DNA from 2 places in the Azoarcus sp. Soil_N_20 genome. Region 1 is predicted to be linked to the other one. Evidence: predicted binding sites of a transcription regulator. Region 1 holds the regulator's gene; the other holds the start of a gene.

Evidence for each region. Region 1 encodes FliA, which starts transcription of late flagellar genes. Its sites were predicted from a motif close to CTAAAGTTNNNNNNNNNNNNGCCGNTA; they were not measured.
Region 2: the regulator FliA is predicted to act here: its motif matches at 10,781-10,807, upstream of motA (flagellar motor stator protein MotA).

What each region holds. Positions count from the first base shown of each region.
Region 1 is NZ_JBDGKX010000015.1:50,173-65,129, forward strand. It holds gene AC3A35_RS22790 (NifB/NifX family molybdenum-iron cluster-binding protein) at 1-33, opposite strand, end outside; gene AC3A35_RS22795 (tetratricopeptide repeat protein) at 200-706, shown strand; gene parC (DNA topoisomerase IV subunit A) at 878-3,217, shown strand; gene motD (flagellar motor protein MotD) at 3,221-4,087, opposite strand; gene AC3A35_RS22810 (flagellar motor protein) at 4,106-4,846, opposite strand; gene AC3A35_RS22815 (RNA polymerase sigma factor FliA) at 4,870-5,649, opposite strand; gene AC3A35_RS22820 (MinD/ParA family ATP-binding protein) at 5,774-6,574, opposite strand; gene flhF (flagellar biosynthesis GTPase FlhF) at 6,727-8,208, opposite strand; gene flhA (flagellar biosynthesis protein FlhA) at 8,341-10,443, opposite strand; gene flhB (flagellar biosynthesis protein FlhB) at 10,454-11,596, opposite strand; gene AC3A35_RS22840 (DUF192 domain-containing protein) at 11,737-12,159, opposite strand; gene AC3A35_RS22845 (rRNA large subunit pseudouridine synthase E) at 12,244-12,843, opposite strand; gene AC3A35_RS22850 (LysR family transcriptional regulator) at 12,937-13,866, opposite strand; gene AC3A35_RS22855 (hypothetical protein) at 13,863-14,219, opposite strand; gene AC3A35_RS22860 (ABC transporter substrate-binding protein) at 14,218-14,957, shown strand, end outside.
Region 2 is NZ_JBDGKX010000002.1:479,867-494,823, reverse strand. It holds gene AC3A35_RS06785 (chemotaxis protein CheA) at 1-1,813, opposite strand, end outside; gene cheZ (protein phosphatase CheZ) at 1,879-2,751, opposite strand; gene cheY (chemotaxis response regulator CheY) at 2,786-3,187, opposite strand; gene AC3A35_RS06770 (chemotaxis protein) at 3,218-4,174, opposite strand; gene AC3A35_RS06765 (chemotaxis protein) at 4,184-5,155, opposite strand; gene AC3A35_RS06760 (methyl-accepting chemotaxis protein) at 5,308-6,984, opposite strand; gene AC3A35_RS06755 (CheB methylesterase domain-containing protein) at 7,151-7,753, opposite strand; gene AC3A35_RS06750 (CheR family methyltransferase) at 7,768-8,721, opposite strand; gene motB (flagellar motor protein MotB) at 8,788-9,804, opposite strand; gene motA (flagellar motor stator protein MotA) at 9,878-10,732, opposite strand; gene flhC (flagellar transcriptional regulator FlhC) at 10,869-11,423, opposite strand; gene flhD (flagellar transcriptional regulator FlhD) at 11,436-11,753, opposite strand; gene AC3A35_RS06725 (GGDEF domain-containing response regulator) at 11,902-13,884, opposite strand; gene AC3A35_RS06720 (NUDIX hydrolase) at 14,160-14,714, shown strand; gene AC3A35_RS06715 (HNH endonuclease) at 14,874-14,957, shown strand, end outside.

The sequences.
Region 1 (14,957 bases):
GGTGTAGTGGTCGGTCGCGATCGCGATTCGCATGAGGGTTTTCCGTTCGGTTTTTTGCCGACGAGGCAGTGGGCAGACCTTCCGGCCAAGCACGTTCGGTGCCATCTCCGCCCCCGGCGTCGCCGGCGCATTCCATACCCGCCGGCCATGGAATGCAACTTGCTCAGAAGCGGCCACCCGCACTTCGTCCGCCGCCGCCATGCCCCAACCCACGCCTCAGGAAAACCTGATCGCCTTCGGCCCCCTGCCGCCGCACGTGAATGCCCTGCTGCAGCAAGGGGTCGCCTGTCACCGCTCCGATCCGACGCGCGCGCGGGCGCTGTTCCGCCACGCCATCGAGATCGCGCCCGGGTCGCTGCCGGCCTATCGCTGCCTGTTCAAACTGCAGAACCAGCAGCGCGAGTTCGACCAGGCCCTCGCCACCGCGCTCGAAGGCCTCGCCGAGGCCGCCCACCAGGCCCGCGTGGGCCCCGACTGGCGTCAATGGACCCGCGACGACGTGGGCGAGGACCCGCGGCGCTCGGTGGCGCAGCGCTTCCTGCTGTCCTTCCTCAAGGCGCTCGCCTTCATCGAACTGCGCCGCGGCAACCCCGAGGCCAGCCGCCACATCGTCGCCCGCCTGCAGGTGCTCGATCCGGAGGACGGCGTGGGACATTCGGTGATCGCTGCGCTGCTCGACGACGATGCCGAAACCGGGATCGACTGAGTCGCTTTTCCGACAAGCTTGTCGTCTGTCGTCGCATCCCGCACCGGGGTGCCGTGCCGACAGGCTCGCGCCGGGCGCCGCAGACGGGGTAAGATCGCCCCCTTTGCGGCCCATCGTCCGGGCGCGCCAGCGTGTCCGGCCCCCTTCGGTTCCATTCCGACCCCCATTCCGATGAGCAACGACATTTTCGACACTCCCGACCACGACGCACCGCCACTGCCTCCCTCTCCCGTACCGCCGATAGCCGAAGACAACGACGACATCCTGCCGCTCGATCTCTACGCCGAGCGCGCCTACCTCGCCTACGCGATGAGCGTGGTCAAGTCGCGCGCGCTGCCCCAGGTCGAGGACGGCATGAAGCCGGTGCAACGCCGCATCCTGTACGCGATGAGCGAGATGCGTTTGTCGTCCACATCCAAACACGTGAAGTCGGCGCGCGTGGTCGGCGACGTGATCGGCAAGTACCACCCGCACGGCGACACCTCGGTGTACGACGCCATGGTGCGGGTGGCGCAGGACTTCTCGCTGCGCTATCCGCTGGTCGACGGCCAAGGCAACTTCGGCTCGCGCGATGGCGACTCGGCCGCCGCGATGCGCTACACCGAGTGCCGCCTGACCCCGATCGCCGAACTGCTGCTGTCCGAAATCGACCGCGGCACGGTGGACTTCATCCCCAACTACGACGGCGCCTTCGAAGAACCCCAGCTGCTGCCCGCGCGCCTGCCCTTCGTGCTGCTCAACGGCGCCTCGGGGATCGCCGTCGGCATGGCCACCGAGATTCCGCCGCACAACCTGCGCGAGGTGGCGGAAGCCACCTGCCACCTGATCCGCCATCCGGAAGCCGGCCTGAGCGAAGTGCTCGAACGTATGCCGGGGCCCGACTTCCCCGGCGGCGGCCAGTTGATCTCCTCGCCCGAGGCGATACGCGATGCCTACACCAGTGGCCGCGGCGGGCTGCGCATGCGTGCGCGCTGGCGCATCGAGGAACTCGCGCGCGGCCAGTGGCGGGCGATCGTCGAGCAACTGCCGCACGGCGTATCGACCGCCCAGGTGCTGGCCGAGATCGAAACCCTGACCAACCCGCAGCCGCGCGCCGGCAAGAAGGAAGTCAGCCAGGAACAGAAGAACCTCAAGCAACTGGTGCTGGGTGCGCTCGAAACCGTGCGCGACGAGTCGAGCGACAAGTCGCCGGTGCGCATCGTGCTCGAACCCCGCTCCAGCCGTCAGAGCCGCGACGAATTCATGGCGGTGCTGCTCGCCCACACCAGCCTCGAGACCTCGGTTTCGGTCAACATGACCATGATCGGCCGCGACGGCCGGCCGCAGCAGAAGAATCTGGTGCAGATCCTGCGCGAGTGGATCGACTTCCGATATGTCACCGTCGAGCGCCGCACCCGCCACCGGCTGGACGAAGTCGATCGCCGCATCCATATCCTCGAAGGCCGCATGATCGCCTTCCTGCGCATCGAGGAAGTGATCCGCGTGATCCGCGAGTCGGACGAGCCCAAGCCGGCGCTGATCGCCGCCTTCGGCCTGTCCGAGATCCAGGCCGAGGACATCCTCGAGATCCGCCTGCGCCAGCTCGCCCGCCTCGAAGGCTTCCGGATCGAGAAGGAACTGGCGGAACTGCGTGACGAGCGCGCCGGCCTGCAGCACATCCTCGACAATCGGGCGGCGATGACCCGGCTGATCCTGAAGGAAATCCAGGACGATGCGAAGAAATACGGCGACGACCGCCGCACCCTGATCGAGACCGTCGCCGCGGTGGCCCCGGCCGAGATCAGCGTGGCCGACGAACCGATCACCGTGATCCTGTCGAAGAACGGCTGGATCCGCTCGCGCCAGGGTCACGGCATCGACCCGGCGGCGATCACCTACAAGGCCGGCGACTTCGCCTTTGCGGTACTCGAGACCCGGACCACCTGGCCGCTGATCGTGATCGACACCCATGGCCGCGCGTACACGGTGAAAGCGGCCGAGCTGCCCGGTGGGCGCGGCGACGGCGTGCCGCTCGCCACCCTGGTCGACTTCCAGGACGGGGGCAAACCGGCCCAGGTGGTGGCCGACGTGCCGGAGGCGAGCTACTTCTTCGCCAACAGCGGCAGCTACGGCTTCATCTGCGCGGTGGGCGACGCCACCAGCCGGCAACGCGCGGGCAAGGCCTTCATGGTGCTGGAAAAGGGCGAAACGGTGCTGCGCCCGGCGCGGGTGTTCGGCGAGTGGATTGCCGCCGCATCCGAGAGCGGCCGCGTGCTGATTTTCCCGCGCGCCGAGATGAAGGTGCAGGCCGGCGGGCGCGGCGTGATCGTGATGGGTATGGACGAAGGCGAAGCGCTGGCCGCGATCGCGGTACCGGCCGACGACGCCGTGCTGACCGTGGACGGCATCGGCCGCGGCAGCAAGCCCGCCAGCGTCGTCCTCAAGCCGGCGCAGCGCGAGAACATGCGCCATCGCCGGGCACGCAAGGGGATGCAGCTCGCCATCCGGCTCAAGCCCGAACGGATGAGCTGAGCGTCAACCCGGTGCCGGTGGCACGATCGGCGGCAGGATGGAGCGCAGCGGATCGTTGCGCGGGATGGTGCCGGGACCGGCCGCAGGCGGCGCTTCGGCCACCCGCGATTCGATCATGATCGCGACCCGGCGGTTGCGCGACCGCCCTTCTTCGGTGGTGTTGGCGCTTACCGGGCGCTGATCGGCGTACCCGGCGGCAGTAAGGCGCTCCGGCGCCACACCGGACTCGACGAACAGACGCACCACCGACGAGGCCCGCACGGCGGACAGCTCCCAGTTCGACGGAAAGCGGAAGGTGTTGATCGGGATGTTGTCGGTATGGCCCTCGACCGTCACCGGAAAGGCCGCCAGCGCAATCACGCCCGCAACCGCGCGCAGAGCCGTCACCGCGGGCGCGCCGAGCACCGCCTCGCCGGGCGCGAACAGTACGCTCGCGTTGATCTCGACGGTGATGCCGAACGCCCCTTCGGTCACACTCACCTGTCCGCTCTCGGTAAGCGGCTGCAGCACCTGGCGGATCTCGTCTGCCATGCTGCGCATCTTGCGGGCGTTCTGCTGGCGTTGCTCCTCGGCCTTCAGTTCTTCCGGCGATGGCGTCTGCGGCCTGGCCGCCGGCGGCATGATCGACGGCGTCACCACCGTCACCGGCGGAACAATGATCTGCTGACCGCTCTCGTTGACGTTGATGCTGCGAAACGCCTGCACGATCGAATCCGACAGCACCCGGTACTTGCCTTCATTGATCGAGCTCAGCGAGTACATCACCACAAAAAAGGCAAACAGCAGGGTGATGAAATCGGCATAGGAGACGAGCCAGCGTTCGTGGTTCTCGTGCTCGGCATCATTTCCGTTCCTGCGTCGGCGCGACATTCCGGCTCCTGCGTTCGGTCAGACGACGTAGCCCTGCATGCGGCTCTCGATGATGCGCGGGTTGTCGCCACTGGCGATGCCGACCAGCCCGTCGACGAACATCTCGCGCTGGGCGACCAGGGTGCCGATGTGCGCGTGGAGCTTCTTGCCGATCGGCAGGAACACCAGGTTCGCCAGTCCCACGCCGTAGATCGTGGCGACGAAGGCGACGGCAATGCCGGCACCGAGCTTGGACGGATCGGACAAATTCTCCATCACGTGGATCAGCCCCATCACCGCCCCGAGAATGCCGATCGTCGGCGCATACCCACCGGCACCGTCCCAGATCCTGGCGCTCTGCTTGAGCTGCCCTTCCCAGGTATCGATCTCGACTTCGAGCACCTCGCGCAGGCGGCCCGGCTCCACGCCGTCGACCAGCATCTGCAGGCCGCGACGCATGAACGGATCGGGCAGTCCATCGATCTGCGCCTCGAGGATGAGCAGGCCTTCCTTGCGTGCGACCGAACTCCAGCCGGCAACCTGCTCGATGATCACGCGGTGGCCGACCAGGGGCGGAACGAACACCCACTTCGCCATCCGCAGGCCGTCGACGAACACCCGCAGCGGGCTTTGCAGCATGACCGCGCCGGCGGTGCCGCCGACCACGATCAGAAAGGCGGTCGGCTGGAGCAGCGACGAAATGTGGCCGCCTTCGAGCACTTGCCCGACGAGAATTGCCGCGAGTCCGAGCGTAATGCCGACGAGGCTGATGCTATCCATAAGAGCGCGCTTCCCGGGCTGGTTCAGGCCCCTGAGGGCGACGGATTCTTGGGCGGCCTGCCGCGACGGGCACCGGTACCGGAGGCAGCCGGGCGTGCGCCCACGACCTGCGAACGCAGTCGTGCCACCGCCTGGCTGTGGAGCTGGCACACACGGGATTCGGTGACCCCGAGCACCTCGCCGATTTCACGCAGGTTCAGCTCTTCGTCGTAATACAGCGCCATGATCATCTTCTCGCGCTCGGGCAGGGCCTCGATCGCCCGGACCAGCCCGGCACGGGTATCGGCGTTTTCGAGCAGGTCGAGCGGATTGGTTTCGTGCGCACCCAGATGACGATCGAGGTAATCGCTGCCTTCGTCGAGCGCGAAGTCTTCGAAATAGACCAGCTGATGTCCGCGCGCGTCCTGCAGCATGTGCTGGTATTCGGCGAGCGACACGCCGAGCGCTGCGGCCAGTTCGGTTTCGGTCGGCGCACGACCGTTCTGCTGCTCGAGCGCATGAATCGCCGCTTCGATCCGGCGCATGTCCCGCCGCAGGCTGCGCGGCACCCAGTCGTTGTCGCGCAGGCCGTCGAGCATGGAGCCGCGGATGCGCTGCACGGCATAGGTCTCGAACTGTGCGCCCATCCCTTCCTCGAAACGATTGATGGCATCGAGCAAGCCCATCATTCCATTCTGGATCAGGTCGTCGACGTCGACACTCGCGGGCAGCTTTGCCATCAGCTGATAGGCAATGCGCTTCACCAGCGGTGCATAGGACACTACCAGATGATCGGTATCGAGTCGGCCGTCAGCGTCGTACATCCATTGAACCTGTATCTTCTTTTGTCGCGCCCGCTCGGGAACGGGCGAAGGGCCATTCGGGGACGGCCATTTTCCCGCACTGACGCCGGCATTACCAGCAGGATAGGTCATGGGCACCTGATCGTCATCCGTGGCGTGCGCGGCCGCCCGGCCTTGCCGATGGTCCAAGGGCCAGACTGCGCAGGAACGCAGCCTCGGGTTCGCGGGTGGTCGACATCGATCCGGACTGGGACAGGCCGCCAGCCAGATCGTCGCGTTCGACCTCGCCCAGCCATGCCAGCGGCACCCCCACGTGACGGCGGACCAGCCCCTGCAGACTGGTGAAGAAGGCCTCGGCATCGCTCCGATTGCGCGCGCGCGACACCGCCACATGAAGCGACCCGGCACCGGCCGCCGCCAGTTGCTTGATCACCTGGTAAGCCTCGGTTGCCCCCGACGCACTGGCCTCGGCCACCAGCAGACGGCGCGGTGCGGCATGGACAAAAGGCGACGGATCGCTCGCCGAGCTCTGCCCGGCATGGATCAGCACGAATCCGGCATGGCGATGCAGCACCCGCAGCGCCTCCACCAGGCAGGCGCGGCGGGCGTCGTCGAGCAGGGGCAGCGCCAGCGCCGCGGCGGCGGCGGGCACCCGTCCGAGCAGGCCCGGCACCGGTTGCAGCAAACCGGCCAGGGTCATGCGCCCGTCGAGCATCTGCAGCAGGTCGGGCCCGGCCGGCAGGCCGAGCACCTCGGCCAGGGTCTCGTCGCCGGTGGCCTCGTCGAGCACCAGCACACGCTGCGCATGACCGGCAATCCGGTGTGCCGCGCGTACGGCGTTCTGGGTGCGGTGACGGCCGGTGGCATAGAGTGCGACCACCGTGGGCGGCGCATGGCGGAACAAACGCCGCAGGCCTGCGGCCTGGTCCTCGCGTCCGTCGATCATGTCAGACCTCCTGGCGGGCCATCCCGAAGGAGGCCGGCGCCCCTTCGGGGCAGTGAAACAGCGGTTTCACGGCGCGCCGCGCCGTGGCTGCCGGACCGGCCCGCCGTGCCGGGCCGACCGTTCGCGCATCCTGTGGGCGTGATGGCCTCATCCTAGGCTCCGTGGCCCGCGGCGGCGAGCATCATCCCGACTTCGTCGCCCTGCAGCCGCCACGGCGACTCCCCGCGCTGCTCGCGCAAGGCACGGTGCAGCAGGTAGGCGCGATTGGGCAGATGCAGGTCTTCCGGCACCCGCTGTCCGTTGGTCACGTAGAACACTTCCAGCGCGCGGCGCACCGCGACGTCGATGGCCGGCGCCAGCGATGCGGCCTCATCCACCTTGGTGAAGATGCAGCCTTCGAGATCGGGCCCGGCGTAGGCACGGACCACGTCGTCCAGGGTGTCGCCGCGGCAGGTGGCGTTGAGCAGCAACAAACGCCGCACGTTGCCGGCCCCGTTCAGCATCGCGGCCTGTTCGGCGACCATGCGGTCGCGCTGGCTCATGCCCATGGTGTCGATCAGCACCATGTGCTTGCCGCGCAGTTCGGTCAGCGTCTGGCGCAGGTCGGCGCCGTCGCGCACCGAAAACACCGGCACCCCGAGAATGCGGCCGTAGATGCGCAGCTGCTCCTGGGCGCCGATGCGGTAGCCGTCGGTGGTGATCAGCGCCAGCTTGCCGGTACCGTGGCGCACCACGCAGCGCGCCGCCAGCTTGGCCGTGGTGGTGGTCTTGCCGACCCCGGTGGGGCCCACCAGTGCGTAGACGCCGCCGCGATCGATGATGTCGTCGTCGGTCGAGCGCGCTCGCAGTTGGCGATCGAGGGTGGTGCGGACGATCGCATGGGCCTGCTCGGGGCTTGCATCCTCGGGGATGGCTTCGGCCAGCTGGCGTGCGGTTGCGCCCGAGAATCCGGCCTCGAGCAGTTCACCGACGAGGGTGGCGCGTGCCGGCGCATGGCGGCGGGTCTCGCCCCAGGCGAAGCCGGCGAGCTGACGTTCGATCATGCCGCGAATGCCGCTGAGTTCATCCATCAGGTGCGCATTCGCATCCTGCAATGCGCGCACCCGAGCGTCATCGGCCTCGCGCCCCGGCAGTGGCTCGGCCCGCGGCGCGAGCGGGCGCATGCCGCCGTCCTCGACGGTGACCCGCGGGCTCGCCGGTGCCGGTCGAGTGGCCTGCGCGGGACCGGAATACACGCCGCTGCGGGCCAGATAGTCGCCGGCATCGACACGGGGCGGATTGAACGCCCGAATCGACTCCGGCTCCTGTCCGCGTCGTGGCGCCGTACCGGCCGCGTTGCGCGGCACTGCACCGGCGGCCAGTGCCGAAAGGCTCACATGAAAGTCACGGTCGTCGATCGCGGTCGTCGCCGTATCCGGCTGCATCGCGGGCACGGCCACCCGCGGTGCGCGCACCGCTGCCGGCGCCGGCCGCGAACTCTGCAGGGCGCCGACGGCATCGGCCGGCAACGCCAGGATCTCGACCCCGCCATCGACCGCCCGATTGGACAGCACGATGGCGTCGGCTCCGAGTTCCTCCTTCAGCGCGCGCAGGGCCTCGCGTGCGGTGGGAGCAAAGTAGCGTTTGACGTTCATGTTGGATCTCCGGACTGGTGCGCTTCTTGCGCATGCTGGAGACGATTATGCGACCGCCGGGGAGCGCCTCATGGTGGGAATAGCCCGGGTTTCCCCCGTCTATTCCCCCAGCCGCAAAACGCGAGTCCCGCCTCAGGCCGCGGCGCCCACCATGCCGGTGACCCGGATGGTGCGCGACTCCGGCACTTCGCCGTTGGAGATGACCTTGAGCGTCGGCACCGCGCGGCGCAGGAAGCGCGACAGCAACATGCGCAACGGCGCCGGTACCAGCAGCACCGGCGGCAGGCCGATGTCTTCCTGACGCTGGGCGAGTTGCGCCGTCTGGCGCAACAGGGTGTCGGCCAGCCCGGGTTCGATCGCCCCGCCGTCGCCACCGGCGGTCATTGCCTGCAGCAGGATGCGCTCCAGCCCGGGCTCGAGCGCCATCACCTGGACCTCGGCCGTGCCCGGGAACAGGGCCTGGATGATTGCCCGGCCAAGGGCTTCGCGGACCTTGGCGGTCAGCTCCACCGGATCCTGGGTGCGCGGCGCATGTTCGGCCAGCACCTCGATGATGGTGCGCATGTCGCGAATGTTGACCCCTTCGTCGAGCAGGTTCTGCAACACGCGCTGCACGGAAGACACCGGCAGCAGCTTGGGCACCAGGTCGTCGACCAGCTTGGGGGCGTCCTTGCCGATGTGGTCGAGCAGCGCCTGGGTCTCCTGCCGCCCCAGCAGTTCGGCGGCATGATTGAGAATGACATGGTTGAGATGGGTGGCGACCACGGTGCTGGCATCGACCACGGTGTAACCCAGCGCATGCGCCTGTTCGCGGCCGCCACTGTCGATCCAGAACGCCGGCAACCCGAATGCCGGATCCTTGGTCTCGCGCCCGGCGAGCGGGCCCGAGACCCGGCCCGGATTGATCGCCAGGAACTGTCCCGGATAGGCCTCGCCGGTGCCGATCTCGACTCCCTTGAGCGCAATCCGGTAGGCATTGGGCTTGAGCTCCAGGTTGTCGCGGATATGCACCGGCGCGGACAGGAAGCCCACTTCCTGGGCGAACTTCCGACGCAGCCCGCGGATACGCTTGAGCAGCTCCCCGTCCTGACCCTTGTCGACCATCGGAATCAGCCGGTAGCCCACTTCCAGACCGAGCACGTCGACCGGCGCGACATCATTCCAGCTTGCCTCCTGGGCCTCGCCCGGCTGCTGGGCGGCCGCCTGCGCGGCGGCGGGTGCCGCGGCCTGGAAGGCCTCTTCACCGATCCGCTTGTGGCGCATCCACGCCAGCGCGCCAAACAGCGTCGCGAGCAGGATGAACACCACGTTCGGCATTCCCGGAATCAGGCCGAGCACGCCGATGATCACGGCGGTCAGGGCGAGCACCTGGGGGTTGGAGAACACCTGGCTGATGACCTGCCCGCCGATGTCGCCATCATCGCCGACGCGCGACACCACCAGACCGGCCGCGACCGAGATGATCAGCGCCGGAATCTGCGCCACCAGACCGTCACCGATGGTCAGCAGGGTATAGACCTGGCCGGCCTCGCCGATCGCCATGTCGTGCTGGATGACGCCGACGAACAGACCACCGATGATGTTGATGACCAGAATCAGGATGCCGGCGACCGCGTCGCCGCGCACGAACTTGGACGCACCATCCATCGCGCCGTAGAAGTCGGCCTCCTGGCCGATCTCCTTGCGCCGGCTCTTCGCCTCCTTCTCGTCGACCAGGCCGGCGTTGAGATCGGCATCGATTGCCATCTGCTTGCCGGGCATCGCGTCCAGCGTGAAGCGCGCGCTCACTTCGGCGATCCGCCCGGCGCCCTTGGTGATCACGACGAAGTTGATCAGGGTCAGGATCACGAACACCACCAGACCGACTGCGGTATTGCCACCGACCAGAAAGCTGCCGAAAGCCTCGATCACCTTGCCCGCGGCGTCCGGTCCGCCGTGGCCCTCGAGCAGCACGATCCGGGTCGAGGCGACGTTCAGCGACAGGCGCAGCAAGGTGGTGACCAGCAGCACGGTGGGGAACACCGAGAAATCCAGCGGCTTCTTCGAGTACATCGCCACCAGCATCACCATCACCGAAATGGCGATGTTGAAGGTGAAGAACACGTCGAGCATGAACACCGGCAGCGGCAGCACCATCATCGACAGGATCATGATGATGAGGACCGGCGCGGCCAGCGTGCGCAGGTTGGCGGGCGAGAGCAACGCGCGCAGGTTCAGGGTGTCATTGGTGGCCATGATTCAGGCTTCATTCCTCGGGCGCGCCGGGGTCGAGCCCCGCGGGCACCGGCAGTTCGGCAGGCAGGGCGGGTGGCATGCCACCGTTGGCAACCCAGTGGTTGAGCTGGTACACATAGGCCATGACCTCGGCCACCGCGGTAAACAGGGTGGCGGGAATCGCCTGTTCGAGTTCGCAATGGGTATAGAGTGCGCGCGCCAGCGGCGGCGCCTCGAGCATCGCCACCTTGTGTTCGCGTGCGATCTCGCGAATCTTCAGCGCCAGCTCGCCGCGGCCCTTGGCAACGACGACCGGCGCCGCCATCTTGCTGGCGTCGTACCTGAGCGCTACCGAGAAGTGGGTCGGGTTGGTCACCACCACATCGGCCTTGGGCACCTCGGACATCATCCGGCGCCGCGCCATTTCGCGCTGCATGGCGCGGATGCGGCCCTTGACCTGCGGATCGCCCTCCTGCTCCTTGCCCTCGCGCTTGACTTCTTCCTTGGTCATGCGCAGCTTCTTGTGGTACTGCCAGAGCTGGAACGGCACGTCCATCAGTGCGAGGAGGCCGAGACTGGCCGCGATCAGCAGCGCGGTGAAGGCCACCGTGTCGGCGAAGTCCGGCATCGCGACCTCGAGCGGCTCGACCATGAAGTCGAACAGGTGATCCTTGTTCAGCCACAACACCGTTGACGCCACGCCGCCGATCAGCAAGGCCTTGAGGATCGCCTTCACCATTTCGGCCAGACCGTGCACCGAGAACATCCGGCCCAGCCCCTTGACCGGATCCATGCGCCCGAAATTCGGCCCCAGCGCCTTGGGCGAGAACACCAGCCCGCCAAGTGCGATCGGCGAGGCCACCGCGGCCACCAACAGGGTGAGAAACAGCGGCATCAGGGTCAGCAAAGCGCCGCTGAGCTGGACGTTGAGGCCTTCCAGCATCAATACATGATCGAAGGCCATCTCGCGTTCGAACGCGAACGCGCGCCGGATGAGCCCGAACAGGCGCTCGGCCATCCAGCCGCCGAGCAGCCACAGCGTCGCCACGCCGGTCATGGTGACCAGGAAGGTCGACAGCTCACGCGACTGCGGAACCTGCCCCTCTTCGCGGGCCTGCTCCAGTCGTCGTGCCGACGCTGGTTCTGTCTTCTCGAGATCGCTTTCTTCGGCCACGGCCGACTCCGGTTATCGCTCCACCGTGCGCGGATCGGCACGGACGCAGGACGACGTGCGGCAATTATCGCCGCCACGCTGCAAGCACCGCCGCCGGATAAGAGCCGGGAAACCCGTGCAATTCGCGGCTTGCGGAGGCCTCAGCGCGGCGCGGGCAGACGCTCGATGCCGCGGATCGCATCACCCGGCTTCAGCCCGCGTTCGCGAAACCAGCCCTGGTTCATCTCGAGCGCAAATCGCGCCGGTGCCGCGGCGCAATGGCTGTCCTCGGTCTGCGGCTGCATGTCCTCGATGTTGAGGATGCGCCCCTGCCCGTCGAGAAAGGCCACCGACAGCGGGAGCAAGGTGTTCCTCATCCACATGCAGTGACGGGCATGCTGCGGAAACACGAACACCATGCCGCGCTGCACCGGCATCGCCTCGCGCTTCATCAGGCCGAGCTGGCGGTTCTGGTCGGTGTGGGCGACCTCGGCCTCGATCCGGAACATGCCCGCGCCCAATTCGGCCACCGGCATCTGGGCAAGGCCCATGATCGGCACCAGCGCGCCGAGCAGGCCGCCCATCCTCAGCACGCGCGCGATTGCGCCTCCGACTCCAGCGTTCACATCCATCGATCTGTCCCGCGGCAAAATTGAATCGGGCCGATTCTACCGCCTGCGCACGGCGGCCCGCGCATTGGGGCGTATCCCGGGTGGCGCCGCGGGCGGTGCCGGCAGCTCGCGCCATTGTCCCGGCAACAGCCCGTCCAGCGCCCAGTCGCCGATCGCCGCCCGCACCAGACGCAAGGTCGGCAGTCCGACCTTTGCCGTCATCCGCCGGACCTGGCGGTTCTTGCCCTCGCGCAGCACGATTTCCAGCCAGGCGGTGGGAATGGCCTTGCGAAAGCGCACCGGGGGGTCGCGCGGCCACAGCCACTGCGGCTCGGCTACCGCACGCGCGCCGCAGGGCCGGGTGACGAAATCCCCCAGGTCGACCCCGGCGCGCAGCGCGGCGAGCGCCGCCTCGTCGGGCACCCCTTCGACCTGCACCAAGTAGGTCTTGGGCAGCTTGTGGCGCGGGTCGGCGATGCGGTGCTGCAGCGCACCATCGTCGGTCAGCAGCAGCAGGCCTTCGCTGTCGGTATCGAGCCGGCCCGCGGCATACACGCCGGGCACCGGCACATGGTCCTTCAGCGTCGCCCGACCGGCTTCGTCGGTGAATTGGCACAGCACCCCGTAGGGCTTGTTGAGGAGGATGAGTCGGGGCACGGGAGTTACCTGGGCGGAAGAGTCTCGGCGGAGCGGAAATCAGGCGCACGGAAGCGCGTCACGGCATCACCCGCAACGGCCGGCGGACGCCGCTCACTCGCGCGTCGCCGCATCATGACGCTCGCGCAGGCGGCTGCTGAAATGGCGGGCGATCCGGCCCGGCGCCGGGCTGCGTGCGATCGACACCACCCAGTCGCAGCGGTACTGCAGGGTATCGGACGGGATCCGGCGCAGCGCCCCCGCCTGTTCGAAAGCGTGCGCATAGTGATCCGGCAGGAAACCGAGATAGCGTCCCGAGCGGATCAGCAACACGCTGGCCTCCTGTTCGTGGGCGCGGGCTGCCGGGCGCAGGCCCAGCCGCCAGAAATGTTCCATGTTGGGCGAGTGGTAGCCGAGGCCGACGAAGGCCGCGCTCCGCAGCGCCGCCTCGTCCGGCAGTTCGCCATCGCGCAGCAAGGGGTGGTCGGGCGCCCCGTAGAGCCACATCTGTTCCGAAAACAGGGGCCAGCTGAGCAAGCTTTCGCTGGCCCGGTGAAAAGGATGGATGCCGACCTGGAAGCTGCCCTCGAGCAGACCCTTCTCGATCACGCTGGTACTGGCCACATGCACGCTCAGGCTCACCGCCGGCGCCTCTGCCCCGAACTCGGCGACCGTCTCGGCCAGCCTGCACGCGGGGTTGGTGGCGAACTTGTCGAACACCGCGAGATTGAGCTCACCGCGCATGCCGCCATGCAGCCCCGCCACTTCACGCCGGAAGCCCTCGATCTGGCCCAGCAGGCGGCGCGCCGCGTCGAGCACGGTGTTGCCCTCCTCGGTGAGTGCGAAGCCCGAGCGCCCGCGCTCGCACAGGCGCACCCCCAGCCTGGTCTCGAGATCCTTCAGGTGGCGGCTGATCACCGAACGGCTGATGTTAAGGCGCAGTTCGGCGGCCGCCAGACCGCCCGATTCGGCAATCGCGATATAGATCCGCAACAGCCTGAGGTCGGCTTCGGCGAGGTTGCTCAGCAGGGCACGGGGTTTCATGCCGCAATTGTTTCATGAATCAGAAACGCAGCTTTCGATATTTGTAGTTTTCTGCAACTAAAGCCGCCACTAAGGTTGCCTACCAGCACATGACGAATCTGCAGGAACAGCGTTGCGCACCATCGGAGCGCCCGACTCCCCAAAGCGGGGCGACGGCGAAGAATTTCGCAGCGCAACAACCGCCAGCGCAGTGCGGAACATTCGCCGGGCATGCTGCCGATCCCTTTGAACGGCGCCGCTTCAAGGGCGGAACAGCCGCCGCAAGGGACTTGCGCCCGCGATTGGCACGACGCTTGCGGAACATCGATCAACCCAGTCGTACTTTCACCATTGTCTCGAGCGAGGATACCCATGAGCAAATGCACCCGGCCCACCCGCCTGCTTCCCGCCCTGATCGCCAGTACGCTCGCCGTGCTGTCCTGCGCCGCGTCGGGCGCACCGGCCCAGGAAAAGATCCTGCGCATCGGCATGACCGCCGCCGACATTCCCCGCACCCTGGGCCAGCCCGACCAGGGCTTCGAGGGCAACCGTTTCACCGGCATCCCGATGTACGACTCGCTGACCCAGTGGGACCTGTCCAGGGCCGATGGGGCCAGCGTGCTGATTCCCGGCCTGGCGAGTTCGTGGGCGGTCGACGCCAAGGACAAGACCAAGTGGGTGTTCAAACTGCGCCCGGGGGTGAAGTTCCACGACGGCTCCGCGTTCAACGCCGACGCCGTGGTGTGGAACGTGCAGAAGGTGCTGGACAAGGGCGCCAGGCACTTCGACCCGAGCCAGGTCGGCGTGACTGCCTCGCGCATGCCGACGCTGCGCAGCGCGCGGAAGATCGACGAGCTGACCGTCGAGCTGACCTCCTCCGAGCCGGACGCCTTCCTGCCGATCAACCTGACCAATCTGTTCATGGCCTCGCCCGCCCACTGGGAGGTCAAGTACAAGGCCGTGCCGCCCAGCGTGACCGACGCCGCCGAACGCGCCAAACAGGCATGGACCGCCTTCGCCGCCGACGCCTCCGGCACCGGCCCGTTCAAGATGGTGGCCTTCGCTCCGCGCGAGCGCCTCGAGGTGGCAAAGAATACCGGCTACTGGGATCC
Region 2 (14,957 bases), on a different contig from region 1:
TCATGTCGAGGATCAACACGATCTGTCCGTTGGACAGCGTCGTCACCCCCGCCACGCCCTTCGGCCGGAAGTCGTCGAGCGACTTGATCACGGCATCCTCGCGCCCGGCAAAACTGTCGATCGCGAGGATGAATGACATCTCGCCGGTCTGCATCAATACCCCGTACTCGGGCGTACGCTCCTGATCCCAGCCCAGCAGGTTCGCCAGCGGTAGGATGGGCAGCACCTCGCCACGCACCACCATCGTCGCCCGACCACCGACCTCCTGGACTTCCTTCGGATTGATCGGCAGGATTTCCCGCACCATCGACAGCGGCACGGCAAACGGCTGATCGCCGAGGCGGACGAGCAGTACCGGCAGGATCGCCAGCGTCAGCGGCAGACTGATGACGAAAGTGGTGCCCTTGCCCTGGGTCGAGCGGATATCGATCGAGCCGTTGAGCTTCTGGATATTGGTCCGGACCACGTCCATCCCGACCCCACGACCGGATACATCGGAGATCTGGGCGGCGAGCGAGAAACCGGGCAGGAAGATCAGGTTGAAGCTCTGGCGCTCGTCCATGGTGTTGGCCTCTTCATCGGTGATGAGGCCCTTCTGCAAGGCTTTGGCGCGAAGTTTCTCGGCACTCATGCCGCGCCCGTCGTCGGCCACCAGGATCACGATGTGGTCGCCTTCCTGACGAGCCTCGAGGCGCAGCGCCGATTTTTCGGGCTTGCCGCTGGCGCGGCGCTCGGGCCCCTCCTCGACCCCATGATCGACCGCATTGCGGATGAGGTGGATGATCGGATCGGAGAGATCCTCGATCATCGTCTTGTCGATCTCGGTTTCCTCGCCGGCGAGCACGAGCTCGACGTCCTTGCCCAGGTTACGGGCAAGATCGCGGGCGATGCGCGGGTACTTCTGGAACAGGCGGCCGATCGGCTGCATGCGCGTCTTCATCACCGCGTTCTGCAGGTCGGACACCAGCAGGTCGAGCTGGCTCACCGCCAGGTCGAGCGCGTGCAGGGTTTCGGTGTCGTTGCGTCCGCTCAGGATGTCGCTGCGCAGCGCGTTGAGTCGGTTCTTGGTAAGCCCGATCTCACCCGAGAGGTTCAACACCTGGTCGAGACGGGCAGTATCCACCCGGATCGAATTGTCGCGCTGGCGCTCGCCCTCGCGCCGGCCGGTCGGTGCCGACGCGCCTGGGCGGTCGGTCGCCCTGCGCCCCACCGCCCGGGTGATGACCTCCTCGGGATCCTCGATCGGCGCTGCCGCTGCGATCGCCACCGGCTCCGGCGCACGACTGGCGGGCACCACCGCGACTGCGCTGTACAGCAGGGCCCAGTCGGGCTCATGGGCGCCGATGACACCCTCACCGCCGCCAGTCTTGCCGACCGCGGCCGGCTGCGGCGGTGCCTTGGCCGCCACCGGCGGAATCGCCTCGCCGGCGATCGCCACCCTGAGGGCCGCGATCAGTCCGCCATCGGCTGCCGCCGGCTGGGTGCCATGCTCCAGCTGGTTGAACATCTCCCGCACCGCCCCGGTTGCCTCGAGGATCACATCCATCATCTCCGAGGTGACCGCGAGTTCGCCGTTGCGCAGCTTGTCGAACAGGTTCTCGGTGAGGTGGCACAAGGTCACGAGCTCGGTGGCGTTGAGAAAGCCCGCCCCGCCCTTGATGGTGTGAAACCCGCGAAAAATCTCGTTGAGCAGATTCCTGTCGTCGGGGAAGCGCTCCAGATCGACCAACTTGTTGTCGACCCCCGACAACAGGTCCCCGGCTTCGAGCAGGAAGTCCTGCAACAGGTCTTCCATTCCGGCAAAGTCACTCATGGCTCACTCGCTCCCATTCACATTCGAACCCGGCCGGGCAATCCCTGTCCGGTGCGGCGCGCAGATCAGAATCCCAGGCTTTCAAGCAGGTCGTCGACCTGGCCCTGGGTAGTGACTACATCGTCGCGGCCCTCGCTATTCACCACCGGACCGTTCATCAGACCGGCATTCCGGTCGTTGCGAACCCCGGGCGGCGCCACCTCGATCAGCACTTCCAGCAACTGCGACTCCAGGGTCTGGGCCATCTCGACCACTTTCTTGATGACCTGACCGGTCAGGTCCTGAAAGTCCTGCGCCATCATGATCTCGAGCAGTTGCGCATTGGTGGCCCGGCTGCTGTCGGCCACGGTATCGAGGAAGCCGCGCGTTTCCGCGGCGAGCGCCTTGAACTCCTCGACCGAGAGCTCGTTGGCGTAGAGCCGGTCCCACTTCGCCCGCAGGGCCTCGGCACCGCCTTCCACCTTGTCCTGGATCGGCTTGGCGATATCGGTGGCGTTCAACACCCGGCTCGCAGCCTGCTCGGTCATCTGGGCGATGTAGGTCAGGCGCTGACGCGCATCGGGGATGGCCTGGACGACTTCCTGCATGGCGCTGTCGAAACCCAGCTCGCGCAGGGAGTCGTGCACCTGACGGGTCATCTGGCCGATCCGGGTAAAGACCGCATCGCTACTCTCGAGCCTGAGCTCGTCGCCCGTTGCCGCCGGCGGAACCGGCACTGCGCCGCTGCTGTCGGGCGCATCGAACTCGGCCGCAACCGCGTCGAACAGCGCCTGCAGTTCGTCACTGTCATCAGATTGCGAGGCAGGCGCGGGGGCGGGTGCGGGGGCGGGACGTTGACGTACGGGTTCGGGTTCGGACTGGGTCGACGCGATGCTGTCGAACAGTGCCTGGAGCTCATCCGAATCATTCTCTTCGTCGAATTTCATCCGCTTCGCCATTATCTGGCTCCCTCTATCTGTTCGCGCCGCCCGATCAGGCGGCCGTGCTCTTGTTGAGCCGTTCGAAGATTTTCTCCAGCTTTTCCGCCATCGTCACTGCCGTGAAAGGCTTGACGATATAGCCGTTCGCGCCGGCCTGGGCGGCGGCGATGATGTTCTCCTTCTTGGCCTCGGCGGTAATCATCAGCACCGGCAAATGCTTCAGCTGCGGTGTGCGCCGGATGGTCTGGAGCAGGGTCAGCCCATCCATGTTCGGCATGTTCCAGTCGGTCACGACGAAGTCGAACTGCGTCGCACTGAGCTTCTGCAGTGCCACGGCGCCGTCTTCCGCCTCGTCGACATTGGTGTAGCCCAATTCCTTGAGCAGGTTGCGCACGATGCGCCGCATCGTCGAAAAATCATCGACGACCAGAAATTTCAATTTTGGATCAGCCATCTCATTCTCCGTTGTGCCCGTTCCCGGCGCTCAACCCTGACGCGCGCGCTGCAGCAGCGGGCGAAGGGTCTCGGCGAGAACATCAGCGTCGAATTTTGCCACGTAAGAATCGACTCCGACCCGTTTCCCCATCGCGCGGTTTGCATCCGACGACAGCGAGGAATGCATCACCACCGGAATCCCGTCAAAACGGGAGTCGTTCTTGATATTTCGGGTCAGCACATAGCCGTCCATTTCCGGCATCTCGGCGTCGACCATGATCAGATCGATCTCGTCGCCGACATGGCGTCCCATCTGCTGCGCGTGCGTTGCCATTCCCTCGAGCCGCGTCCACGCCTCGAGACCGTTCTGCGCGTGCTTGTGGCGCACGCCGAGCTTGTCGAGCACCTCCGAGATCTTGCGCCGGGCGACCGACGAATCGTCGACGAAGAAAACATTGACGCTCTCGCCACCGTGTAGCGGAGCGATATTGCCGACGATCGCCTCGCCGAAGGTGTTGGACAGGATGGTCTCGACATCGAGAATGGACACCAGCTTGCCGTCCGCCAGTTCGGTGATCGCGGTGATGAAGCTGTGGATACTCGGCGACACGTTGTCCGGGGTGCGGACCTTGTCCCACTCGACGCGGATGATGCGATCCACTTCATTGACCAGGAAGCCCAGCGTGCGCTTGCTGTACTCGGTCACCATCATCGAGCCGCCGAGCGGATCGCCATACCCGTCCAGCCCGAGGATCTTGGCCAGCGACAGCACCGGGATGACGTTGCCGCGCAACGAAATGAGTCCCTCGACACCCTTGGGCATGTTGGGCGCCTTGGTGATGAAGGGGGTCGTCGACACTTCACGCACCTTGAACACGTTGATCCCGAAGGTTTCACTGGTACCCAGCGAAAACAGCAGGATCTCCATCCGGTTGGAGCCCGCCAGCATCGTGCGGCCGTCCACCGAATCGAGCAGCGCCGTATCCTTTTGATCCAGACTCAGCATGACCTCACCTCACTTCCTGTCAGACGCCGGGACGTCGCGATCTATCAACCGGCGCAGAGTCTGCGACAGCCGCTGCGGCTCGAACTTGGGGACGTATTCGTCGACCCCGACGGACTTGCCCAATTGCTGGTTCGACATCCCCGAAAGGGAGGAATGCATGACCACCGGCACCCCTTCGAAGCGCGGATCGGACTTGATATGGCGGGTCAGGATATAGCCGTCCATCTCCGGCATCTCGACGTCGGTCAGCACCAGACTGAGCATGTCGCGCACCTTGCGACCCGAGCTCTCGGCGTGGGTGGCGAGCTTCTTCAACTCCTCCCAGGCCTGGCGGCCATTGACCGCAGCAATGTAGCGCACGCCGAGCACGTCGAGGGTCTGGGTGATCTGCTTGCGCGCCACCGATGAATCATCGGCAAAGAGCACGGTATGGCGGCTGCCGTCGTCGATCGGATCGATGTCCTTGAACATGAAGCTGTCGTCGTAGCGGGTGGTTTCCGACAGGACCTTCTCGACGTCGAGCATCATGACCAGCTTGTTGCCCGGCAACTCGGTGACCGCGGTCACCAGCCCGCCCATGTTGGCGGTCAGCATCTCGGGCGGGACCCGCATCTGCGACCAATCGAGGCGCAGGATGGTATCCACCGCTTCGACCAGGAAACCCTGCGTATGGCCGTTGTATTCGGTGACGATCATGATTTCGCGCGGGTTGTCCGTTCCGACATTCACATATTTGGCGAGATCGACCACCGGCACCAGCACGCCGCGCAAACTGACCATGCCCTCGACCGAGGACGGCATTTCCGGCGCCGCCGTGATCCCCGGCGTGCGCATGACCTCGCGCACCTTGAATACGTTGATGCCGAAGGTTTCGCGGCGCCCGGTGCGCTGGTCCGTGCCCAGGGTGAACAGCAGGATCTCCAGCTTGTTGGTACCGGCCAACCGGGTTCGTGCGTCTATGTTCTTCAGTAAGTCAGACATTGGGTTCTCCGCAACGGGAGGCTGCTTGCCCGGTCGACGCGACCGGTAGCGATTTGAGTAGCTTATCGACCGTGCCCGGACAAACTTTAGGAGTCCCTGTCCGAGCACCCGGGGACGGGCATTCTCGCATCAAGGCCGCCAGCAATATAGTGTCAGGCCTGATAGCCCATGCGGAAGCCGCCCCAGTGCCTTCCCTTGACGTGAATCGGCGCGGAGATGTCATGCATGATCTCGCCGGTGTCACGACGATAGGTCTGGATCAGGAACTGAAGTTCATGGGCGCCGCAGCGCTTGCCGACAGGGTCGTCGAACATGCGTTTGGTCCGGTTGCCGACGAAGTCCTTGTCATGGTCGCCGGTCAGGGGCTGCGAGAAGCGGGTGTTATGGGTGGGCACGTAGCCGCGACGATCGCAGCCGATCGCATAGACGATTTCACCGTGCTGCTTCACGACGCTTTCCTGGATGCGCGGAAACGCCTTGTCGGTGAAGGTATCGAATCGCGTGGTGAACTTTTGCGGACGGGTGTTCGGAATCGGCTGGTAGGACTGATCGAACAAGGCGTCCTCGGTGATCTGCCCGGAGGCGATTGCCTGCTCCAGCAGCCGTCCGATCTCGGCCGCGGCCTGGTGCACGATCTCGGGCATGCGCTTGTGGGTGCTCATGGCCAGTTCGCCCTCCGCGCCCAGCTTGAACACCTTGCTGATCTCGTGCAGGTTGATCGCCAGACTATCGAGCTCCTGTGCCTCGTTCAGAGTCTGCGACGCACCATGGGCATTGCGCTCCACCATGCTCATGATCTGCCTGACATTGCCAACCACGCTGTCGGCTTCACGACTCTGCTGCGCGATCGAAACCGCAATCTCGTCGATACGCTCCATGGTCTGTTGGGCACCGAGGTTGATCTGCTCCAGGGTGCCAGCGGCGCGTTGCGCCAACTGGGCTCCGGCGTGCGCCTGCTCGCTACCCTTGCGAATCGAAACGATCGCCACCCCGGTTTCTTCCTGGATCGCCGCGATCATGCCGCTGATCTCGGTGGTGGCCGACGAGGTTCGCTCGGCGAGCTTGCGCACTTCGTCGGCCACCACCGCAAACCCCCGTCCCTGCTCGCCCGCACGCGCCGCCTCGATCGCCGCATTGAGCGCCAGGAGATTGGTCTGATCGGCGATCTCGCGAATGACCTTGACGATGCCGCTGATCGCCTGGGACCGGTCCCCGAGCGCAGAAATGACGTTTGCGGACTGGGCGACCGAGCGTGCGATCTGATCGATCTCGGCAGACGCTTCGGACACCACGCGGGCGCCGTCCAGCGACAACTCGCGGGCTTGCTGCGCGTTCTGGGCGGTCTGGGTCGCGTGCTCGGCGACCGCGTTCACGCCTGCGGTCATCTCCTCGATGGCCCGGGCCATCTGCCCGGAGGCCTCGCGCTGCGCATTCGAGCCGTCGGCCACGCTGCGGGCATGACCGGACAGCGCCTCGGATTTCTCGGCGACGCGCTGCGCGTCATAGATGACCTTGCCGACGATCCCCTGAAAGCTTCCGATGAGCTGATTGTAGTGACCGACACACCCGTCGAGCGCGCCTCCGCCCGACACTGCGCGGCGCGACAGGTCGCCATCCTGGAAGGTCGCCTTCAGGGTCGCCGCAAACGCATCGAGCGGAGCGCCGAAACGGCTCCTCAGGACGATCTGGGCGAGCACGGCAATCACGACACCCACGATCAGGTGCGCGCCAGCCACCGTCCATGACGGAGTCGAAGCAAGGGCGCTGGCAGCGGCTCCGCCCAATCCGGCCGCCAGGCCCAGCATGATGCAAATCGGCCAGATCCCCATTTCCCGCTCCCTTTGCGGCCCGCGCCGCACTGACGAAACTTCCGGCGCAAGTACCACACGTGCGCCGCTTCCATACGCCATTGTATCGGCGCATATACCGAACTTCTTTAGCCCGAAGACCGCATTCCCCCGAAAACGGTGAGATCGTTCCCGGTGAGGAAGGCTTTCAGCTGCGGCCAGTGGTGCCCGGAAGGCGCAGCAGGATGCGTGCGGCGATCTCACCCAAGGGGACCACCTCGCGCGCAGCGCCGAGTTGCACCGCCTCGCGCGGCATGCCGAACACCACGCAGGAGGCTTCGTCCTGGGCCATGGTCCATGCCCCGGCGTCAGCCATGCGCCGCAAACCGGCGGCACCGTCCTTGCCCATCCCGGTGAGCAGCACGCCGATCGCGGCACGGCCAAGCTGTTGTGCCGCGGAGTGGAACAGCACGTCCACCGAAGGACGATGACGATTTACCGGGTCCGACTTCGCCAGTTCGCACTGGAAACCGGCGCCGGCCCGACGAATCGACAGATGGGAATGACCGGGTGCGAGATAGACGGTGCCGGGCTCGATGCGCTCGCCTTGCTCGGCCTCCTTGACCCGCATCGCGCACAGACCATCAAGGCGGCGCGCGAACGACGCCGTGAACATCTCCGGCATGTGCTGCACGATCAGTACGGGCGGCATGGTCGCAGGCAACCCGCCCAGCACCTCCCTGATCGCTTCCGTGCCTCCGGTCGAGGCCCCGATGAAAACGATGTTGCCCGACTGCGAGTGCGCGTGCATCAAGCGTGTCGCGCTCAGCGCAAGGGCGAATCGAGGCGCACGTACACGGTGCGTCCGCGCGAACGCAAAATGTCCGCGGCGTGCATGAAGCTTTCCGAATGCCCGGCGAACAATTGCCCTTCCGGGCGCAGCAGGGGCGCGAAGCGCTTCAGGATTCCGTACTGGGTGGGCTTGTCGAAGTAGATCATCACGTTGCGGCAGAAAATTGCATCCATCGGTCCCTGCGTCGACCACACGGAATCGAGCAGGTTGATGCGGCGAAAGGAGATCAGCCGACGCAGTTCGGGACGAACCGCAAAACTGCCGTCCTGCGTCCCGTTCAAGCGCGAGAAGTAGCGGCCCAGTCGCTCGGGCGACAGGCGCTCGACACGATCCTGGCGGTACACGCCGGCTTCCCCCTGTGCCAGCACCGCGGTATCGATGTCGCTCGCCAGGATCTGCACCGGCGGCGTCAGGGTATTGAACGCTTCGCAGGCGGTGATGGCGAGGGAATAGGGCTCTTCGCCGGTCGATGCCGCGCAGCACCAGATGCGGATGCTGCGCTTGTCGCCGATCGTCTTCAACTGCTCGGCAAGGATCTCGAAATGATGCGCCTCGCGAAAGAAGGAGGTAAGGTTGGTCGTCAGGGCGTTGACGAAAGCCTCCCACTCGCCCCGGCCGTGCTCGAGGCGCACGAGATACTGGGCAAAGGTCCGGTCCCCGCAAGCACGCAGCCGCCGGGCGAGGCGGCTATATACCATGTCGTACTTGGCCGGCGACAGGGCAATGCCGGCGTGCTCATGGATCAGCTTCCGGATCCGTTCGAAATCGGCCGTGGTGAACTCGAACTCGCGCTCGCGTCCTGCCCCGGCCGCATTCTGCGTAACGGCCATCGACTGCAGGGCCGCCGACGTCGCTGCGGAGCGCCTCGGCGGATCGCCGCCACCCGCCGGAGCGAGCGGACGGCGAGAGGAAAACGGCAAGGACATGGATAAACCTCGTCAAAGACACAGGACCCGCCCGCGCCGCAGCCGGAAAACCGCTTCGCCGATCGATCAGCGCAGCGGTGGAAGCGGGCCGCCCGGTGGCGGCATGGACGATCCCTCGCGCCGGATGCGTTCGCCAAGTGCGGCAGGATCGACCGGGCCAGCGGCGTCGACCTCCAGATTGCCGCTCTCGCCGCGAATCGCCTCCTCCGCGCGCTTGTTCAACACGATGATGCTGATACGGCGATTGATCGGATCGAACGGATCTTCCTTCTTGAGCGGAATGGTATCGGCCAGACCGACGACCCGGACCACCTTGGCCATCTCCAGCCCGCCCAGGACCAGCTCCCGACGCGAGGCATTGGCCCGGTTGCTCGACAATTCCCAGTTGGAGAAGCCGCGATCGCCCCCCGCATACTGCGCCGCATCGGTATGCCCGGACAGACTCACGCGATTGCCCACGTCGTTGAGCGCACGTCCGATGGTGCGCAACAGGTCGCGGGTGTATGGACGCAATTCGGCACTCGCCGAGGTGAACATCGGCCGGTTCTGCTCGTCGACCAGCTGGATGCGCAGCCCCTCGGCGGTGATGTCCATCAGGATCTGGTTCTTGAACTGGCGCAGTTGCGGGTCGGCCTCGATGATGGCCTCGATGCGCCCCTTGAGGTCGATCAGCCGCGAGCGCTCACGCCGCAATTCGGCGGCCTCGACCTCCGGATCCCGGGTCTCCCCCGGCGCCCGCTGCCGCGCCGCATCGATGTTGATCGCGCGCGTGCTCGGCGTATCCCCGCGCTTGACCTGGCCGACCTTGCGTGAAAGATCCTCGCCACCCCCCTTGATGATGCTGGAACTGTCGCCCGAGCCTTCGCCGCCGGACATTGCCAGCTTGAGCGGATTCTGGAAGTGATCGGCAATGCCTTCGAGGTCCCCCTGTGCAGTCGACCCGAGCAACCACATCAGCAGGAAGAAGGCCATCATCGCGGTCACGAAGTCGGCATAGGCGATCTTCCATGCACCGCCGTGGGCGCCACCACCGCCTTTCTTGATGCGCTTGACGATAATCGGCTGCTGGGTGTCGTCGCTCACGCCTCACCCCCGGTCCGGCCAGATTCCGGACCACAACGCCGCAACAGGAAACCGGGCTTCGCCATGCCTCGTCTCAACCCTTGCGGCTCTTGATTTCTTCTTCCAGCTCGATGAAGGTCGGACGATCGGTGGAGTAAAGCACCTTGCGCCCGAACTCCACGGCGACCTGCGGAGCATAGCCGTTCATGCTCGCCAGCAGCACCACCTTCATCACCTGATAGATCTTGCCGCCTTCCTCGACCTTCTGTTCGATCTGGCTGGCCAGCGGCGCCACAAAGCCGTAGGACAGCAGAATGCCGAGAAAGGTACCGACCAGCGCGCCGCCGATCATCTTGCCCAACACGGCCGGCGGCTCGCCGACCGAGCCCATCACATTCACCACCCCCATCACCGCGACCACGATACCGAAGGCAGGCACCGCATCGGCCACCTTGGACACGATGTGCGGCGCCAGGTGCGCCTCCTGGTGATGGGTCTCGATCTCCATGTCCATCAGGTTCTCGATCTCGAACGCGTTCAGGTTGCCGCCGACCATCATGCGCAGGTAGTCGCACAGGAACTCGACCACGTGATGGTCGGAAGTGAGGCCCGGGTATTTGGAGAAAATCGCGCTGGAATCCGGATTCTCGATGTCGTTCTCGATCGACATGAGCCCTTCCTTGCGCACCTTGGCCAGAATCTCGAACAGCATCGCCAGCAGATCGACATACAGTGCGCGATTGTATTTCGAGCCCTTGACCGCCGAACTCAGCGAGCCGAGGGTCGCCTTGATTGCCTTCGGCCCATTGCCGGCCACGAATCCACCGATCATCAGGCCGAAGATCGCGAGATACTCGAGCGGCACCCAGAGTGCCAGCAAACTGCCGTGCACCGCATAGGTTCCCAACGATGCCGCGAGAATGATGACGTAGCCGATGATCAGAAACACTGCTCACTCCAGGCGATGGGGCCACAAGCGTTTGTAGTTGCGGGATTGTAACGGTCGCGATGGGCAAAACTTGAATGCAGGGCGCGAAAAAAAGGCTGCCGGATCAGCGGCAGCCCTTGCTGGTGGCCGAAGTGACTCAGGCGACGACTTCGCGCATCTTGGTCTTGCGCACGGCAGCGCGCCTGGTCTTGCCCGCACGCGACGGCATGTTGCACAAGCCGCAGACAAATGCGTGGGTCGGGTCGTAGGCATGTGCCACGAAACGTCCACCACAGCAGGTGCAGGCAGCCAGGTGCAGCAGATCGGCATCGAAGAAACGCACCAGTGTCCAGGCGCGGGTCAGGCTCAGTACCGGCTCCATCCGCTCCGCTTCGATCTGGTCGAGATAGAGATGGTAGGACTTGATGATCGAGTCCAGTCCGGTCATTCCGGCACACTGTTCGAAGAAGCGATGAAAACCCATGAACAGGGACGAGTGTACGTTCGGCTGCCAGGTCATGAACCAATCGGTCGAGAATGGCAACATGCCCTTCGGGGGCGAGACGCCACGTACTTCCTTGTAGATCTTGAGCAGTTTCTCGCGGCTGAGCCGGGTCTCCGCCTCGAGCATCTGCATGCGGGCGCCGAGCTGAACCATCTCCACCGCGCGGTCGATGTCGGCTGCTTCGTCGATGATTCGTTTGTTCTTCATGTATTCATCTCCTCAGGCTGCTTCCTCGGCCGCCTTGCCTGCAGCGATGATTGCCGCATGCAGACTCGAGGTGGCCGAATCGCGGCCTTCGCCTGCCATCAGACGGGCAAGCTGCTCATCATTGAAACGGAATTGCGGTATCAGCATCTGGCTGCCCGCCATCCGCACCAGCTTGGCAGCCGAAAGCCCTGCGACAAAATCGGCCACTTCCCCGCTCAGCCCCAGCCTGAACAACGCAGTTTCGCGATCGCCGCGCAGCATCTGCTGCGCCAACATCAGATATGCCAGATTCAGTTCGCGTATCTCTGCCTGATAATCGGGGCGTTTCATGGAATAAAATTCCCTTCGCGGGAGAAGCGGCCTTGAAGTTAAAGTAATTTCTCAACATTCGCAACATTCCCTTTCAATCACAGGGGTTTGCCTTGTCGTCAAAAAACAACAACACGCTCATGTGGCATGAGGGAAGCGACGATGCCCGTCAGGTGCTCACCACGCCGGGCCGGGCGGCCTGAATGGATGCAACCCGGTTGCGCCCCTCGCGTTTGGCCAGATAGGCTGAACGGTCGGCCTGCTTGATCAGGGCATCCTGATCGTTCATCGAATCGTCCCGCGTCGCGACGCCGACACTGATCGTCATCTCGAGCGTCGGACCGCCGGTTTCGATCACGAGCTGCACGACCGACAGGCGCAGGCGTTCGGCGCAGATCTTTGCCGCCTCGATATCGGTCTCCGGGCAGATCACCAGAAATTCGTCCCCCCCGGTCCGGCAGATGACATCCTGGCCACGCAATGCACCGCGAAGCGCATCGGCGGTCTGGCGCAGCACCATGTCGCCGACGTCGTGTCCGTAGGTATCGTTGACCAGTTTGAAGCCATCCAGATCGACAACCATGCACGAAAGCGGCCTGCGGCTGCGGGTCGATGCGATCCACTCCTGCTGCACACGGTCGATCGCATAGCGCCGGTTAGGGAAACCGGTCAGGGCGTCGGTGAGGGCCGCCTCCTGAAGACGACGATTCGAGATTGCCAGCTCGGCCGCAAAGTGCCGCACCTCCTCACGGTCGCGTTCGAGTTCCTGCTGCAGACGCACGACACGCTGTGCCGCCTGCAGCCGCGCCTTCAGCATCCGGGCATTGAATGGTTTGACGACAAAATCATCGGCACCGGACTCGAACATCCGGATTGAAACCGATTCGTCGTCCGCGGGGGTCAGCAACAACATGTACATGCTGCGGCCGATGCGGGTGGCGCGCAGCGACCGGATCAGCGTACTGCATTCGCCGCTCAGTCCGCTGCAATCGAGCACCATCATATGAGGCTGTATTTCGAGGACGCTCTCCATCAGTTGCTGCCCGCTAACCGCTTCGAAAACCCGATGTCCTGCGTCGAGGAGAATGCCCTTGAGGAGATCGCGATCGCCGACGTTGTCATCGGCGACCAGAATGCGCAGGCCGGACGCAATGCTCCCGGGCGCCGGGACGGCCGCGGGATCGGCGTTTGCCGCGGTGGGCGATTTTGCGTCCACGGACCGGGCGCCGCCTGCCACATCAGGGCAAAGCTCCGAGAACGACGGCGGTCGGCCCGTTGTCAGTTGCAGCAGCCGGCCCCACTCCACCCACTGCTGTCCGACATCGACACAGGTCTCGACGAAAGACTCGCGCGAATAGCCCAGACGCAAGGCCAGCTTGAGCACCACATTCATCAGTGCAGGCTGCTCGGACTCCCGCGCCAGGCAGATTTCGGCAATCGCCCGGGCCAGAATGAGGCACTGCATCAGTGAAGACTCACGGCTATCCGGCGCAAAGGTGGCCTTCTCGGGCTGTTCGAAAAAACATACCGGATCGGTGAACACGGGGGGCAGACCCCAGTCTGCCAGCATCGCCGCACCCAGCTCGCGATGGGTCATCGCCAGCGTCTTCCGTTCGAGATCGACCAGGCGAAGATTCGGCGCGCGCTGAACCTCGAGCAGCAGGCGCGAAAATTCGACCGGATAAACGGACGCCAGCGCGAGTTCGCCGATCCTGGCCATCAGTCCGACACTGAACGCCTCGTCGGCCGCCCCAAAACGCAGACGCTGGACCAGCGCCTGCATCGACAAGGCCATCAACAGGGACGAGGACCAGAACCTGTCGTAGTCGAAGCCGGCACAGTTTCCCCGGCGATAGCTCGACAACAGCGAAAATCCCAGCGCCATGGTGCGCACCGCCGGCAATCCGAGCACCATCAACGCATCGTGCACCGAAACCACCGCCCGCCTCTGCCGCCCGACCAGCCCGTTCGCCGCCTTGACCAGGCGCCCGACAAAAGCCGGATCGCCCTTGATCACCCGCGCAAGCTCGGGCATCGACACATCCTCATCCTGGGTCATGCGGATGATGGCCAGCGCGACCCCACGAGGCGAGGGAAGGTCGCCGGTGGCCTTGAGCTGCGCGAAGCGGTTCATTTCGATCTGAGGGGACATGATCTCGTCAGGCTGTCATTTTCAGCATCACGGTCAGGAAGCCGACCTCCTGAACAGGCCCGGGTCGTCATTCCCACTCGGGCAGGAATCCGGCTCCCCGGCCCGCATCCGCGCTCCCGCCTGCGCGGGAGCGCGGAAACCCGGGACCGGAAAGCTGGCGTAATGCCCATACAATGCGCCACTCTACCGTGACCCTCGCGCCACTACCAGCGACACGACGTGCGGGCGCACTTTACGGATTAAAATCAAACCATTCCCTCACCGATGGCCTGCCGATGAACTTCTGCTCGAGTTGCGGCGCAACAACGACCCTTCGCGTCCCGCCGGGCGACGCATTACCACGCCATGTCTGCGACAGTTGCGGCACCATCCACTACCAGAACCCGAAGCTGGTCGTGGGCGCCATCGCCGAATGGGGTGAGCGGATCCTGCTGTGTCGGCGTGCCATCGAACCCTGCCACGGCAAGTGGACCCTGCCCGCCGGCTTCATGGAAAACGCCGAAACCACGGCCCAGGCGGCCGCACGCGAGACGCTGGAAGAGGCCTGTGCACGCATCGCGGTGGGCGAAATCTTCTCGCTGATAGATGTGCCCCACATCAGCCAGGTGCATATCGTGTACCGCGCCCGGCTGCTCGATCTCGACTTCCGCCCCGGCGCCGAGTCGCTGGAGGTCGCACTGTTCGACGAGGCCGACATTCCGTGGGACGAAATCGCCTTCCGTACCATCGCCCTGAGCCTGCGTCACTTCTTCGAGGATCGGCGCACCGGAAACTGGTCCTTCCATACCGGCAGCATCGGCCCGCTCGCCCCGCTCGAAAAGGGCAAATAGGTAACGCCTTCGTTCCCGGCGCGGTGAACGGCGCGTCCCCCGAGCCCCCGACAGCCCGAAACGCCGCGCGCTGCTTGCGCTGCGGGTTGATGTCTGTTTTCATTCAGGAACGGGGTGCATCGCGTTCCGGCGCGCCTCGCCTATGGCCACGGAGGAAGCGTGCTGATCGAACACCGGATGATGCTGCCAGGACCGGACGGAATGGTCATCCAGGACGATGGCCAGTATCCGTGGATCCTGTCG